2 regions of the Burkholderia sp. Ac-20353 genome follow, and region 1 is predicted to be linked to the other one. Evidence: predicted binding sites of a transcription regulator. Region 1 holds the regulator's gene; the other holds the start of a gene.
The links. The regulator HrcA, encoded in region 1, represses chaperone genes, less so after heat shock. The targets are predictions, from matches to a motif close to TTAGCACTCNNNNNNNNNGAGTGCTAA.
Positions count from the first base shown of each region.

Region 2: the regulator HrcA is predicted to act here: its motif matches at 5,516-5,542, upstream of rpoH (RNA polymerase sigma factor RpoH).

Region 1 is NZ_JAAGPL010000087.1:17,876-25,583, forward strand. It holds gene recN (DNA repair protein RecN) at 1-946, opposite strand, end outside; gene G3N94_RS23400 (NAD kinase) at 966-1,874, opposite strand; gene hrcA (heat-inducible transcriptional repressor HrcA) at 2,002-3,024, shown strand; gene hemH (ferrochelatase) at 3,190-4,254, shown strand; gene G3N94_RS23415 (RNA-binding S4 domain-containing protein) at 4,259-4,666, shown strand; gene G3N94_RS23420 (hypothetical protein) at 4,638-4,799, opposite strand; gene grpE (nucleotide exchange factor GrpE) at 5,153-5,698, shown strand; gene G3N94_RS23430 (thioredoxin family protein) at 5,709-6,149, shown strand; gene dnaK (molecular chaperone DnaK) at 6,296-7,708, shown strand, end outside.
Region 2 is NZ_JAAGPL010000247.1:2,768-10,475, reverse strand. It holds partial or broken gene ftsY (signal recognition particle-docking protein FtsY) at 1-145, shown strand, start outside; gene maiA (maleylacetoacetate isomerase) at 222-866, opposite strand; gene ybiB (DNA-binding protein YbiB) at 1,061-2,044, shown strand; gene leuA (2-isopropylmalate synthase) at 2,440-4,086, shown strand; gene G3N94_RS36415 (nuclear transport factor 2 family protein) at 4,245-4,628, opposite strand; gene G3N94_RS36410 (acyloxyacyl hydrolase) at 4,674-5,243, opposite strand; gene rpoH (RNA polymerase sigma factor RpoH) at 5,604-6,539, shown strand; gene cydP (cytochrome oxidase putative small subunit CydP) at 6,847-7,116, shown strand; gene G3N94_RS36395 (cytochrome ubiquinol oxidase subunit I) at 7,106-7,708, shown strand, end outside.

The sequences.
Region 1 (7,708 bases):
GCGGCAGGCGGAACTTGCGGGCGGTCGAATGCAGCGCGTCGAGACGCGTTTCGACCTGCGCGAGCCGGTTCGGGTCGAGGTCGAGACGCTGCGCATAGTGCGACAGCGAATAGACGGCCTCCTGCAGCTGGATTTCGGCCGGCTCGAGCGACGCGAGCGCGTCGCCGAGCGCCGGATCGTAGTCGGCGAGGCTGCGCAGCTTCGACACGATCGCGCCGAGCTGCGCGAGCATCGCGTCGTCGGCTTCGGACAGCGCGTTGAGCGCGCCCTGCACGCCATCGATCAGGTTCGCCGAATGCGACAGGCGCTTGTGTTCATTGCTCACTTCGTCCCATTCGCCGGGTTGCGGCGCGAGCTTGTCGAGCTCGGCGAGCTGCCACGCGAGCTTCTCGCGTTCGAGCTGCAGCTCGCGCTCGTGCGCCTTCGCCGCGTCGATCGCCTGGGTTGCGTCGCGCCACACGCGCCATGCGCGCGCGACGTTCGCGGCGTCGGCGACGAGCCCCGCGTGCGTGTCGAACAGCTCGCGCTGCGCGTCCGGCCGCATCAGCAGCTGGTGCGCGTGCTGGCCGTGGATGTCGACGAGCATCTCGCCGACTTCGCGCAACTGCGCGAGCGTCGCGCTCGTGCCGTTGATGAACGCGCGCGAACGGCCGTTTGCGTCGATGACGCGCCGCAGCATCACGACGTCTTCGGTGTCGAACGCGTGCTCGTCGAGCCAGCGCGCGACGCGGTCGTGCGGCGTGAATTCGGCGGTGATGTCGGCGCGGCTGCAGCCGGCGCGCACGACGCTCGCGTCGGCGCGCTCGCCGAGCGCCAGCGCGAGCGCGTCGATCAGGATCGATTTGCCGGCGCCGGTTTCGCCGGAAAAGACGGTAAAGCCGCTGTCGAATTCGAGGTCGAGCGCGGCGACGATGACGAAGTCGCGGATCGAGAGGTGGCGGAGCATGGTATCGGGCGGTTGTGCGTCAGGACGCCGTGTCGTCGTCTTCTTCGGGTGATGCGTGCTCGTTCCAGTGCAGCTTCTTGCGCAGCGTCGCGTAATAGCTGTAGCCGATCGGATGCAGGAACGGCACCGTGTGCTTCGAGCGGCGCACCTCGATCGTGTCGTTCAGCTCGAGCGCGGTGAACGACTGCATGTCGAAGTTCACGTTGACGTCGCGGCCGCTGACGATCTGGATCGCAATCTTCGTGTCGTCCGGCAGCACGATCGGCCGGTTCGACAGCGCGTGCGGCGCGATCGGCACGAGCACGATGCCCTGGAGCTGCGGGTGCAGGATCGGCCCCGCCGACGACAGCGCATACGCGGTCGAGCCGGTCGGCGTCGCGACGATCAGGCCGTCCGAGCGCTGGTTGTACATGAACCGGCCGTCGACCGACGCGCGCAGCTCGACCATCCCGGAGACGCCGCTGCGGTTCACGACGACGTCGTTGAACGCGAGTGCGTGGTAGATCGGCTCGCCGTCGCGCACGATCCGCGCCTCGAGCAGCGATCGCTCCTCGCGCTCGAACTTGCCTGCCAGCATCACGGGGACGCGCGCCTGCATGTCGGCCGCCGCGATGTCCGTGATGAAGCCGAGCCGCCCGTGGTTGATCCCGATCAGCGGCGTCTTGTACGGCGCTAGCTGCCGGCCGATGCCGAGCATCGTGCCGTCGCCGCCGAGCACGACCGCCACGTCGGCACGCGCCCCGATTTCGGCCGGGGTGAGCGCCGGGTAGCCAGCGATGCCGATCTCGCGCGCAGTGTCGGCTTCGAATACGACCTCGAAACCCTGCTTCGCGATACAGGCGGCCAGCGTCGCGAGCGGCTCGGCGATGCCGGGCGTGTTGCTCCGGCCGACGAGCGCGACAGTATGGAACTGATTACCGGTTTTCATGGCGGCATTACACCATAGCTCGTTGACGAAAAGAACCGTTTGCGGCCCCGGGCGCCGCGTCCGGCCCGATTGCATGTCGGGCGCGGCCACTCGCCGCAGTCGCGCGGTTGCGCTAAAATTTTCCACCATGCTAGATCCTCGCGCACGAACCCTCCTGAAAACCCTGATCGAACGGTATATCGCCGACGGTCAGCCGGTCGGATCGCGCACGTTGTCCCGTTATTCCGGGCTCGAGCTGAGCCCGGCGACGATCCGCAACGTGATGTCCGACCTGGAGGAGCTCGGCCTCGTTTCGAGCCCGCACACGTCGGCCGGCCGCGTGCCGACGCCGCGCGGCTATCGGCTGTTCGTCGACACGATGCTGACGGTCGACGCGCCGATCGACGCGGACGCAGTCGCCCGCCAGGTGCAGACCACGCTGCAGGCCGGCGAGCCGCAGCAGAGGGTGGTCGCGGCCGCGGCGAGCGTGCTGTCGAACCTGTCGCAGTTCGCGGGCGTCGTGCTGACGCCGCGCCGCAGCCACGTGTTCAAGCAGATCGAGTTCATGCGCCTGTCGGACAAGCGCATCCTGCTGATCATCGTCACCCCCGAGGGCGATGTGCAGAACCGGATGCTCGCGACCCCGCGCGACTATTCGCCGTCGCAGCTGACCGAGGCATCGAACTACATCAACGCGCATTTCGCCGGACTGTCGTTCGACGAGGTGCGGCGCCGCCTGCGCGACGAGATCGACCAGCTGCGCGGCGACATGACCACGCTGATGCACGCAGCCGTGACCGCGAGCACCGAGGTGCCGGACACCGAGGACACCGTGCTGATCTCCGGCGAGCGCAACCTGCTCGAGGTCGCGGACCTGTCGTCCGACATGGCGCGGCTGCGCAAGCTGTTCGACGTGTTCGACCAAAAGACCGGCCTCCTGCAATTGCTCGACGTGTCGAGCCACGCCCAGGGCGTGCAGATCTTCATCGGCGGCGAATCGACGCTCGTGCCGATCGAGGAAATGAGCGTCGTCACCGCGCCTTACGAGGTGAACGGCAAGATCGTCGGCACGCTTGGCGTGATCGGCCCGACCCGCATGGCGTACAACCGGGTGATCCCGATCGTCGACATCACCGCGCGGCTGCTGTCGCTCACGCTCAGCCAGCAATAGTCAGCCTTCACCAGCCTTCACCAGCCTTCACCGGCAAAAGCCCGTCCCGCCATCGTGCCGCGGCGCGCCGCGCGCCGCAATCGGCCGAACGGCCAGTCACCGCGTCCGGGACGGCCCGCTATAATTGAAAGCCGTCCGGTTCCGTGCCCCGTGCACGTACTTTTTATGCGCTTCGATCTTGAGCCGCCATCGAGCGTCGCGGCCGCCCATCGCATCGCGGTGCTGCTGATCAATCTCGGCACACCTGACGCACCGACGCCGCGCGCGGTCCGGCGCTATCTCGCCGAATTCCTGTCCGATCCCCGCGTCGTCGAAATCCCGCAGGCGATCTGGCAGGTTCTGCTGCGCACGCTCATCCTGCCGCTGCGCGGCCGCGCGTCCGCGAAGAAGTACGCGGCCGTCTGGATGCCCGAGGGCTCGCCGCTGCGCGTGCACACCGAGCGCCAGGTCGAAGGCGTGCGGCACCTGCTCGCGTCGAACAGCTATCACGTGCTGGTGGACTACGCGATGCGCTACGGCAGCCCGAGTCTCCCGCAGGTGCTCTCGCAACTGAAGCGCGCAGGCGTCGAGCGGGTGCTGCTGATGCCGATGTATCCGCAATACTCGGCGTCGACGACTGCGACGGCGTTCGACGCCGCCTTCGACGCGCTCGCGCGCATGCGCAACCAGCCGGAAATCCGCACGGTGCGCCATTACGCCGACCATCCGGCGTATATCCACGCGCTTGCCGAGCAGGTGCGCCAGTATTGGGCGCAGCATGGCCGGCCCGATTTCGCGGCCGGCGACAAGCTCGTACTGAGCTTCCACGGCGTGCCGAAGCGCACGCTCGACCTCGGCGATCCGTATCACGACCAGTGCCAGCAGACGGCCGCGCTGCTGATGGCCGCACTCGGGCTGTCGACGATCGAATGTCGCGTGACCTTCCAGTCGCGTTTCGGCAAGGCCGAATGGCTGCAGCCGTACACCGCACCGACGCTGCGCGAGCTCGGCGCGGCCGGCGTGCGGCGCGCGGACGTGTTCTGCCCGGGCTTTACGGCCGACTGTCTCGAGACGATCGAGGAGATCGGGATGGAGGTGCGCGACGAATTCATCGCCGGTGGCGGCCAGGCGTTCCATCGCATTCCGTGCCTGAACGGCGCACATGCGTGGATCGGCGCGCTGGGCGAGATCGTCGCGGAAAATCTGCAGGGCTGGCCGGTCAAGGCGGCGCAGCCGGAAACGGTAGGCTGAAGCGATGAATTACAGGATTTCCACCGAACCGGGCGCAAAGCTGCGCATCGACAAGTGGCTGTGGGCCGCACGGTTCTTCAAGACGCGTACGCTCGCGGCCGACGCGGTCGAAAAGGGCCGGGTGCGGATCGGCGGCGCGCCGGTGAAGCCGGCCAAGGAAGTGCGGGTCGGCGACGAGGTCGAGATTGCGATCGAAGGCATCGTCTGGCACATTGCCGTGCTGGGCATCTGCGACTTGCGCGGGCCGGCGAGCGTCGCGCAGACCCTTTATGCGGAGACGGAAACCAGCCGGGCCGCGCGGCTCGCCGAGCAGGAGCGGCGCCGGACGTACCGCGAGCCGGCTGCCGAGCTGCACGGCCGGCCGACGAAACGCGACCGCCGCATCATCGACAGATTTTCTGGTGGGGACTGAACATCTGGTCAAGCGTCGCCTGCACGCTTCCGTATTCGGTCGTGCGGTCGGTGACCGCCCCGGACAGGCAGATGGTGGTGGTGCCGGCAATGAGTACCAGCGCGACCACCGATATGGCAAAGGTCAGTTTCACGGTACTCCCCTCGAGAAGACGGGTGAAAACAGCGCCAGGTGGTTGTCAGGCGGCGGACAGGTCAGGGTAAACGAGCTTCGCCGACGCCTGAGATGCAGTGTAGTGCAGCCCCCGGAGGCCAGCCAGTACTTGCCTGGTAAGCGTTGTTACAGGCCGTTTCGCCCGATTGGCGGGGCGTGCGGGCCGTGCACCGGCAGGCTGCGCGCTTGTTTCGCGGCATTGGCGAATCCGCACGAATAACCCTCTTGAAAATGCTGTTTTCGTTCTTATCTGCACCACTAATGTGCGGTGCCGCCGGGCTTTCGTCCGATGGTTGCCGATTTGGCTTCAACCTCTAATCGACTTTCAGCGACATGGAAAACACGCAAGAGAACCCGGCTACCCAATCGGCCGAAGACATCGGTAGCGAGACGCAGGCAGCGCAAGGCGCCGCGCCGGCAGCCGTTGCCGCCGAAGCGGCGCTCGCCGAGGCTCAAGCCAAGGTCGCCGAGCTGCAGGAAAGCTTCCTGCGGGCGAAGGCCGAAACCGAGAACGTGCGCCGCCGTGCGCAGGACGACGTCGCGAAGGCACACAAGTTCGCAATCGAAAGCTTTGCCGAGCATCTGCTGCCAGTGCTGGACAGCCTCGAGGCGGCAGTCGGCGACACCTCCGGCGATCTCGCGAAGGTGCGCGAAGGCGTCGAGCTGACGCTGCGCCAGCTGACGAACGCGCTCGAGAAGGGCCGCGTGGTCGCGATCAACCCGGTCGGCGAAAAATTCGATCCGCATCAGCACCAGGCGATCTCGATGGTGCCGGCCGACCAGGAACCGAACACCGTCGTCGCCGTGCTGCAGAAGGGCTACACGATTGCCGACCGCGTGCTGCGTCCGGCGCTCGTGACCGTCGCGCAACCGAAGTAAGGCCGCTGCAATGGCCGTCGCCGGCGTCGATCCGGCCGCATTTGACGCGTTCGGCATGCAGGCGCTGTCGGCCGACACGTTCGACGCCGGTCTCGCGAGCGCGGGCGACGCGCTCGCCGTCGTGTTCTTCTGGGGCGTCGACTGCTTCAACTGCGAAATTGCGAAGAAGGCGATGCTCGCCCAGCCGGACGCGATCCGCGCGCTCGAGCTGAAGTGGTTCCATCTCAACGTGTATGAACACCACGCGCTGGGGCGCCGCTTCGCGCTGCACGGCGTGCCGACATGGTTCTTCTTCCATCGGGGCAAACGGCTTGGCCGGGCGACTGGCTGGCATGGCCTCGCGCAGTTCCAGGCGGCCGTGGCGGCCGCGCGGGCGAAGATCGTGGCAGCCGGTAATCCTGGCGCCGGCGCGGCGGCCGGTGCGGCAATCGGCGACCGGGCGGCCGATTGAAAAAATTTAATAGCCGCATCGCTTGTCGGGTCTTGAAAACGGTGCGGCCGGACGCATTTCGGGAACAGAGTTGAATTCGGCGCGCGAAACGGCCGCAAAATGGCGGGTTTCGCGCAGCAATCAAGGATTTCTGGAGATTAGGAAAAATGGGAAAGATCATCGGTATTGACCTCGGCACCACGAACTCGTGCGTCGCGATCATGGAAGGCAACCAGGTCAAGGTCATCGAGAACTCGGAAGGCGCCCGTACGACGCCGTCGATCATTGCCTACATGGACGACAACGAAGTGCTCGTTGGCGCGCCGGCCAAGCGTCAATCGGTGACGAACCCGAAGAACACGCTGTTCGCGGTCAAGCGCCTGATCGGCCGCCGCTTCGAAGAGAAGGAAGTCCAGAAGGACATCGGCCTGATGCCGTACGCGATCGTCAAGGCGGACAACGGCGACGCATGGGTCGAAGCGCACGGCGAGAAGCTCGCGCCGCCGCAAGTGTCGGCCGAAGTGCTGCGCAAGATGAAGAAGACGGCTGAAGACTACCTCGGCGAGCCGGTCACGGAAGCCGTGATCACGGTGCCGGCGTACTTCAACGACAGCCAGCGCCAGGCAACCAAGGATGCGGGCCGCATCGCGGGCCTCGAAGTCAAGCGGATCATCAACGAGCCGACCGCGGCCGCGCTCGCGTTCGGCCTCGACAAGGTCGAGAAGGGCGATCGCAAGATCGCCGTGTATGACCTCGGCGGCGGCACGTTCGACGTGTCGATCATCGAGATCGCGGACGTCGACGGCGAAATGCAGTTCGAAGTGCTGTCGACCAACGGCGACACGTTCCTCGGCGGCGAGGACTTCGACCAGCGCATCATCGATTACATCATCGGCGAGTTCAAGAAGGAGCAGGGCGTCGACCTGTCGAAGGACGTGCTCGCGCTGCAGCGCCTGAAGGAAGCCGCTGAAAAGGCGAAGATCGAGCTGTCGTCGAGCCAGCAGACCGAAATCAACCTGCCGTACATCACGGCGGACGCATCGGGCCCGAAGCACTTGAACCTGAAGATCACCCGCGCGAAGCTGGAAGCGCTGGTCGAGGATCTGGTCGAGCGCACGATCGAGCCGTGCCGCATCGCGATCAAGGACGCGGGCGTCAAGGTGTCGGACATCGACGACGTGATCCTGGTCGGCGGCCAGACGCGCATGCCGAAGGTGCTGGAGAAGGTCAAGGAATTCTTCGGCAAGGATCCGCGCCGTGACGTGAACCCGGACGAAGCCGTCGCAGTTGGCGCGGCGATCCAGGGCCAGGTGCTGTCGGGCGACCGCAAGGACGTGCTGCTGCTCGACGTGACCCCGCTGTCGCTCGGCATCGAGACGCTCGGCGGCGTGATGACGAAGATGATCAACAAGAACACGACGATCCCGACCAAGCACGCGCAGGTGTACTCGACCGCGGACGACAACCAGGGCGCCGTGACGATCAAGGTGTTCCAGGGCGAGCGCGAAATGGCAGCCGGCAACAAGCTGCTCGGCGAGTTCAACCTGGAAGGCATCCCGCCCGCACCGCGCGGCGTGCCG
Region 2 (7,708 bases), on a different contig from region 1:
GCTCGACGGCACCGCGAAGGGCGGCATCCTCGCCGCGATCGCGCGCCAGCGTCCGGTGCCCGTCTACTTCATCGGCGTCGGCGAGAAGGTCGAGGACCTGCAGCCGTTCAGCGCAGAGGAATTCGCCGACGCGCTGCTCGGCTGAACGCCGCTGCCGCCGGCACGGATCCAGGGCGCCCGACGGCGCCCTTTTTTCATGCGGCGGGTTGTGTCAACCCGCATCATTCCGCGTCGGGCTGCTCGCCCGGCGCGGCTGCCTTGAACGCGTCGAGCGTCGCCGCGTAATCGACGATCCGCTGGATCGTCGGATATCGCGCAGTGTCGATCGAGAAGCGATTCGCATTGAACACCTGCGGCACGAGGCAGATGTCGGCCAGCGTCGGCGTATCGCCGAAGCACAGCTTGCCGGTGCGCGGATCGCTCGCGAGGCGCGCCTCAAGCGACGCAAAGCCCGTCTCGATCCAGTGGCGGTACCAGTCGTTCTTCGCCTCTTCCGGCACCTGCAGCATGTGCTTCAGGTATTTCAGCACGCGCAGGTTGTTCAGCGGATGGATCTCGCACGCGATCTGCAGCGCGATCGATCGCACGTACGCGCGATCGGCCGGCTGCTTCGGCAGCAGCGCCGGCTCCGGATGCGTCTCGTCCAGATACTCGATGATCGCGAGCGACTGCTGCAGCGTCGCGTCGCCGTCGATCAGCGTCGGCACGAGCGAATCAGGGTTCAGCGCGCGATAGTCGTCCTTCAGTTGCTGGCCGCCCTCGCGCAGCAGGTGCACGGGCACGTAGTCGAATCGCAACTGCTTCAGGTTCAGGGCGATCCGCACGCGATACGACGCGGAACTGCGGAAATAGCTGTAAAGCTTCATCGAATGTCTCTCGTTGTCATGATCGGCCGGCACCGGAGTACGGTCGCGCGTCGCCGGGATCATGAGTGTAGCGCGCCGGCCCGCGGCCGCGTGCTTGCAAGAACCGCACGAAGGCGTGCGATACTCGAAGGGTTCCCACCTCTGTCCGTGCGGCCCGCTCGCCTGTGCGACACGCGCCGCCTCCACACGCTTCGATGACCGCTTCCCACGATCCCGCCGCTGCCGCGGCCGAACCGTTCCACTGCGCCCGCTTCATCAAGGAAATCGGGCGCGGTCCGCATGGCGCGCGCGCGCTGTCCGCCGAAGACACGTTCGAGCTGTACCGTGCGATGCTCGATGCGCGCGTGTCGGACGTCGAACTCGGCGCGATCCTGATCGCATACCGGCTGAAGGGCGAGACCGCCGACGAACTGGCCGCGATGCTCGCCGCCGCGCATGCGTCGTTCGAACCCGTGCACGTGCGCGACAGCGCATTTCGTGCGGTGGCGATCCCGAGCTACAACGGCGCGCGCAAGCAGCCGAACCTCGTGCCGCTGCTCGCGCTGCTGCTCGCGCGCGAAGGCGTGCCGGTGCTCGTGCATGGCGTCACGCAGGATCCGGGCCGCGTGACGAGCGCGGAGATCTTCGCCGCGCTGTCGATCGCGCCGTCGGCATCGCACAATGCAATCGAGGACTCGCTCGCTGAACGTCGCGTCGCGTTCGCATCGATCGACACGCTCGCGCCGCCGCTCGCGCGCCTGTTGGCGATGCGCAGCGTGCTCGGCGTGCGCAACTCGACGCATACGCTCGTGAAGATCCTGCAGCCGTTCGCGCCCGCGGGCCTGCGGCTCGTCAACTACACGCATCCGCCGTATCGCGACAGCCTCGCACAGCTGTTCCGCGACCATCCGGACGCCGCGCAGGGCGGCGCGCTGCTCGCGCGCGGCACCGAGGGCGAGGCCGTCGCCGACACGCGGCGCCAGGTGCAGGTCGACTGGCTGCACGACGGCGTCTGCGACACGCTGATCGAAGCCGAGCGCTCGTCGGCCGACGCGCCGCCCGTCGCGCTGCCGGAATCGCGCGATGCTGGCACCACCGCCGCATGGACGGACGCGGTGCTGCGCGGCGAGATCGAGGTGCCCGACACGGTTGCGCGGCAGGTCGAGACGATCGTGCGGATCGCCCGCATGGCCCCCTGACCGGCGGGCGGCGCCGCAGCCGCTCCGCGCCCGGCCATTCGCATGACCATTTGACACGCGGCGGCATCCTGGCATAGAGTTGTCGCCATGCGTTCCTTTCCGAACACCCTCCGAATTACCTCCGGCCGCCTAGCGCGGCCGCTATCGCTACGACTAGCCTAAGGCAGCCGTAGCGCCGTGTGCTGTCCGCACGGTCCCTCCTCAGCAGTTCCTCGCAGTACCTTCTCGCAGTTTTTTACAACCCGAAGTCGTCAGCTTTCGTCCGTCTATCCGTCGGCCGAATCGCGAAGATCATCCGCATCCGGCGTGCGCTCGTGCGCACCGGTGCGAGGCAGCGTCAACCGCCGCTCATGCCGTCCGTCTTCGCTCGCGACTTGAGCCCCGAGGTCAAGAAGATGAAGCGCAACCCGCAAGAGAAGTACCGACCGTTCGAACCCGTCCGCATCAACGGCCGCAAATGGCCAACCCGCACGATCGAGCGCGCGCCGGCCTGGATGAGCACCGATTTGCGCGACGGCAACCAGTCGCTGATCGAGCCGATGAGCATCGAGCAGAAGCTCGAGTTCTTCGAGATGCTCGTCGCGATCGGTTTCAAGGAGATCGAAGTCGGTTTTCCGTCGGCGTCGCAAACCGACTTCGATTTCGTGCGCAAGCTGATCGACGAGAAGCGCATCCCCGACGACGTGACGATCGAAGTGCTCGTACAGTCGCGCGAGGATCTGATCGCACGCACGTTCGACGCGCTCGACGGCGTGCCGCGCGCGATCGTGCACCTGTACAACGCGATCTGCCCGTCGTTCCGCCGCATCGTGTTCGGGATGTCGAAGGACGACGTGAAGGCGCTCGCGGTCGACGGCACGCGAATGATCAAGGAACACGCGATGGCGCGCCCGGACACGCACTGGACCTACCAGTACTCGCCGGAAACCTTCAGCATGACCGAGCTCACGTTCGCGCGCGAAGTCTGCGATGCCGTCGCGCAGACCTGGCGTCCGACCCGCGACCACAAGATGATCGTCAACCTGCCGGCGACCGTCGAAGCCGCGATGCCGAACGTGTTTGCCGACCAGATCGAATGGATGGACCGCAACCTCGGCTATCGCGACAGCATCGTGCTGTCCGTGCATCCGCACAACGACCGCGGCACCGCGGTCGCCGCCGCGGAACTCGCGCTGCTCGCGGGCGCCGACCGCATCGAAGGCTGCCTGTTCGGCAACGGCGAGCGCACCGGCAACGTCGATCTCGTCACGCTCGCGCTGAATCTCTACACGCAGGGCATCGATCCGGGCCTCGATTTTTCGGACATCGATGCAGTGCGCCGCGTGGTCGAGCGCTGCAACCAGATTCCGGTGCATCCACGCCATCCGTATGCGGGCGACCTCGTGTTCACCGCGTTCTCGGGCTCGCACCAGGACGCGATCCGCAAGGGCTTCGCGCAGCAGCGCCCCGACGCGATCTGGGAAGTGCCGTACCTGCCGATCGATCCGGCCGACGTCGGCCGCAGCTACGACGCGGTGATCCGCGTGAACAGCCAGTCCGGCAAGGGCGGCTCGACGTTCCTGCTCGAACGCGGGATGGGCTTCACGCCGCCGCGCCGCGTGCAGATCGAGTTCAGCCATGCGGTGCAGACGATCGCCGATGCATCCGGCGAGGAAGTGACGGGAGAGAAGATCTGCGCGCTGTTCTCGCGCGAATTCCTCGAGACTGACGGCCCCGCCAGCCGCAACGGCAGCAGCGCACGCTGGGAAAGCCGCGAGATCGCCGGCGCAGGCGCAGCCGATGCGCCGCCGGAACAGGCCGTGCCGCGCGTGGCTGCAGCGTTCGCGACGGCAGCCGGTGCGGCGGTCGACGTCGGCTCCTGCGAGCATGTCCGCACGGCGGACGGCCGCACCGCGGTGTTCGTCAGTTGCCGGGTCGGCGACGCGCCGCTGCGGCACGGGGTCGGCGTGCATGCCGACGCGGCGACCGCCGCAATGGATGCCGTCGTCAGCGCGATCAACCGCTCGGCATGGCACTGCGCCGATCGCCGTGCGGCGGCCTGACAGTCCGGGTCCACATCAGGGTTTGAAGAAGGTCAGCGAGCGGTGTACGACCACCCGTGCAACGCGCGATCCGCGTTGCACGGGCCAACGAAAAGCGGCCCAGAAGGCCGCTTCGGAAGAGACACGCAAAGGAATGCCAAGCGGAATGCCACGCGCGTTCATGTCTCGGTCGCGCACCGCGTCGCCTGCCACGCAAGCAGGCGCCAGCGCCCCTGCTCCTGCGTTTGCACGGCCGTATAGGCAATCGGAAACACGAGGCCGCCGTTGTTCGTTTCCATCTCGATCAGTGCGCGCCCGGTGACAACGCAGGTCTCGTTGCCGACAGGCAGCACGTCCTGCGACTGGATCTCGATCTGGCGATAGCGACGGCGGCCTGCGGCGATGGCGTCGATGAACTGCTGCTTCGTTTCCCGTTTGCCATTGGTATGGACATAGAACACCTTGTCCGACAGCAGTGCGGCGAGCGCCTCGCCGTCACCGTCCACCATTGCGCGGAACCGATCGCGCTCGAGCGCGCGGATCGCATCGACCACCTTCGCCATCGCCTGACTCCTCGGCAACGCGCACGCCGTGCGCGGGCGTGCGAATCAGAAGTTGTACTGCAGGTAGAACTGGTGGAAATTTATACCAGGATTCGGCTCTTTGATACCCGCGTTAGACACATGTTGAAAACGGTAGCCGACCTGATACTGTTGCCGTTCTCCGAACTGCGCGCCGACGCCGACCGTGTCCGCGAACTGGAACGCGGTGGACATCGAGAAATTGGTCGCAATCGTCGGATGGGACAGCAGCCGCACGCCCGCGCCGGCCTCGAAGTACGGACGCACCGCGCCCGCGCTCTTGATGAAGCGCAGCATCGGCGTCGCGCCGAGTTCCCACAGATTGCTATGGACGTTGCCGCCCGTGTGCCAGTAGCCGACATGGCCTTCCATCACGAACGCGAAGTGCCAGCCGCCGATCTCCCACCACGTCCAGCCCGGATCCCACACGACGCCGAGGGTCCCCTTGTCGATGCCATGGCGATCGGAAAACCCGCCTCCCGCCTGAATTCCCCAACGATCCGCCAACGCCGCGCCGGACCCGCCCAGCAATGCCGCCGTCAGAACGGCGTGCGTCGCAACACGGCTGTGCCGCCGACCATTCTTCTTATTGTTCATCTGACACTCCAACTCTGTGGGTTGAATGGAACCTGCCGCGGACGGTCTGGCTCGAGCGAACAGAATCTTATGGTAAAGGACTTTTCCGATCGGCATCACAGAGCGAAATGGTTTGCTTCCTAAACTACAAAAATCGAAACCATCTGCCTGATCCTCGGAAAAACAACGGCTTACGGAACTTGCCGGCGTTCGAGTGGTCACGCCTAACACTATCGATCTTGCAAGATCGATAGAAAATCGGGAACTCGAAAGCCCGTGCCCCCTCTAAGGAATTAGCACTCCGTTGGCGGGAGTGCTAAGATTGACCGCGGAATCATCCGATACCGGGGTTCATCCCTGATTCCAAAGGAGTTTTCTTAAGTGAGCAACGCTCTGACCCTTCCGAACACCCTGAGCCCGGCGTCCGCTAAGGCCGTATCGGCAGGCTCGCTGGCGCTCGCAACCCATTCGATGTTGCCGGGCCAGCTGGGCAACATCGACGCCTATATCCAGGCAGTCAATCGTATCCCGTTGCTGACGGCCGAGGAAGAACGCCAGTACGCAACCGAATTCCGCGAGCAGAACAACCTCGACTCGGCCCGCCGCCTCGTGCTGTCGCACCTGCGGCTCGTCGTGTCGATCGCGCGCAACTATCTCGGCTACGGCCTGCCGCACGGCGACCTGATCCAGGAAGGCAACATCGGCCTGATGAAGGCCGTGAAGCGCTTCGATCCGGCGCAGAACGTGCGTCTCGTGTCGTATGCGATCCACTGGATCAAGGCCGAGATCCACGAGTACATCCTGCGCAACTGGCGCATGGTGAAGGTCGCGACGACAAAGGCGCAGCGCAAGCTGTTCTTCAACCTGCGCAGCCACAAGAAGGGCATGCAGGCGATGACGCCCGAGGAAATCGACGGCCTCGCGCAGGAACTCAACGTCAAGCGCGAAGAAGTGACCGAGATGGAAACGCGCCTGTCGGGCGGCGACATCGCGCTCGAAGGCCAGGTCGAGGACGGCGAGGAAAGCTACGCGCCGATCGCGTATCTCGCCGATTCGCACAACGAGCCGACCGCCGTGCTCGCCGCCCGTCAGCGCGACTCGCTGCAGACGGACGGCATCGCGCAAGCACTCGACGCGCTCGACGCGCGCAGCCGCCGCATCATCGAGGCACGCTGGCTGCACGTCGACGACGACGGCTCGGGCGGCTCGACGCTGCACGATCTCGCCGCGGAGTTCGGCGTGTCGGCGGAACGCATCCGCCAGATCGAAGCGAGCGCGATGAAGAAAATGCGCACGGCACTCGCCGAATACGCGTAAATCGACTGATTCACAGCGTCGTAACCAAAACCGCTGCCACCCGGCAGCGGTTTTTTTTCGTCGATTGATTGACCGATTTCATCGGGTATTCAGTCACGAAGGGCCGTTTCCGAAAAACATTGATTTACGTCAAATCTCGCCGCACCGTTCGCGACGGTGTGCCGCAGCGCAGCACTCGGCGTGGCGAAGCCGGCCTTTTAAAATTGGACTGTCCGGCGCAACAGGATTAAGAAGCCGCTTAACGGCCGTCATGAATCCGACGTAAAGTCGCCCCCAACCCGCATTAAATCGATTCAGGATATTCGCCTTGATCTCGATCGACAAAAAGCCCGCATCGCCTGCCGTGGGGTCGGCAGGCTGGCGCGGCCGCATCGCGGCGTGGGCCCGCGGCCCGACCCTCGCCCGCGACATCACCGTCGTACTGATCGTCAAGCTGGCCCTGTTGATGGCGCTCAAATACGCATTCTTCAATCATCCGCAGGCCGAGCACATGTCGTTGCCGCCTGCCGCCGTCGCCGAGAAGCTGCTCTCGGTCCCGGCGCCCGTTCCTACCCAGGGAGACCAACATGATAAGTAGCGAAGTCGTCGATCTGTCACGACTGCAGTTCGGCATCACGGCGCTCTACCACTTCCTGTTCGTGCCGCTGACGCTCGGTCTGTCGTGGCTGCTCGTGATCATGGAAGCCGTGTACGTGATGACCGGCAAGCAGGTCTACAAGGACATGACCCAGTTCTGGGGCAAGCTGTTCGGGATCAACTTTGCGATGGGCGTGACGACCGGCATCACGCTCGAATTCCAGTTCGGCACGAACTGGTCGTACTACTCGCACTACGTCGGCGACATCTTCGGCGTGCCGCTCGCGGTCGAAGGCCTGATGGCGTTCTTCCTCGAATCGACGTTCGTCGGCCTGTTCTTCTTCGGCTGGAACCGCCTGTCGAAGGTCAAGCACCTGATGGTCACGTTCCTCGTCGCGCTCGGCTCGAACCTGTCCGCGCTGTGGATCCTCGTCGCGAACGGCTGGATGAACAACCCGGTCGGCGCCGAGTTCAACTACCAGACGATGCGCATGGAGATGACGAGCCTGTTCGACGTGCTGTTCAACCCGGTCGCACAGGTGAAATTCGTGCACACCGTGTCGGCCGGCTACGTGTCGGCGGCGATGTTCGTG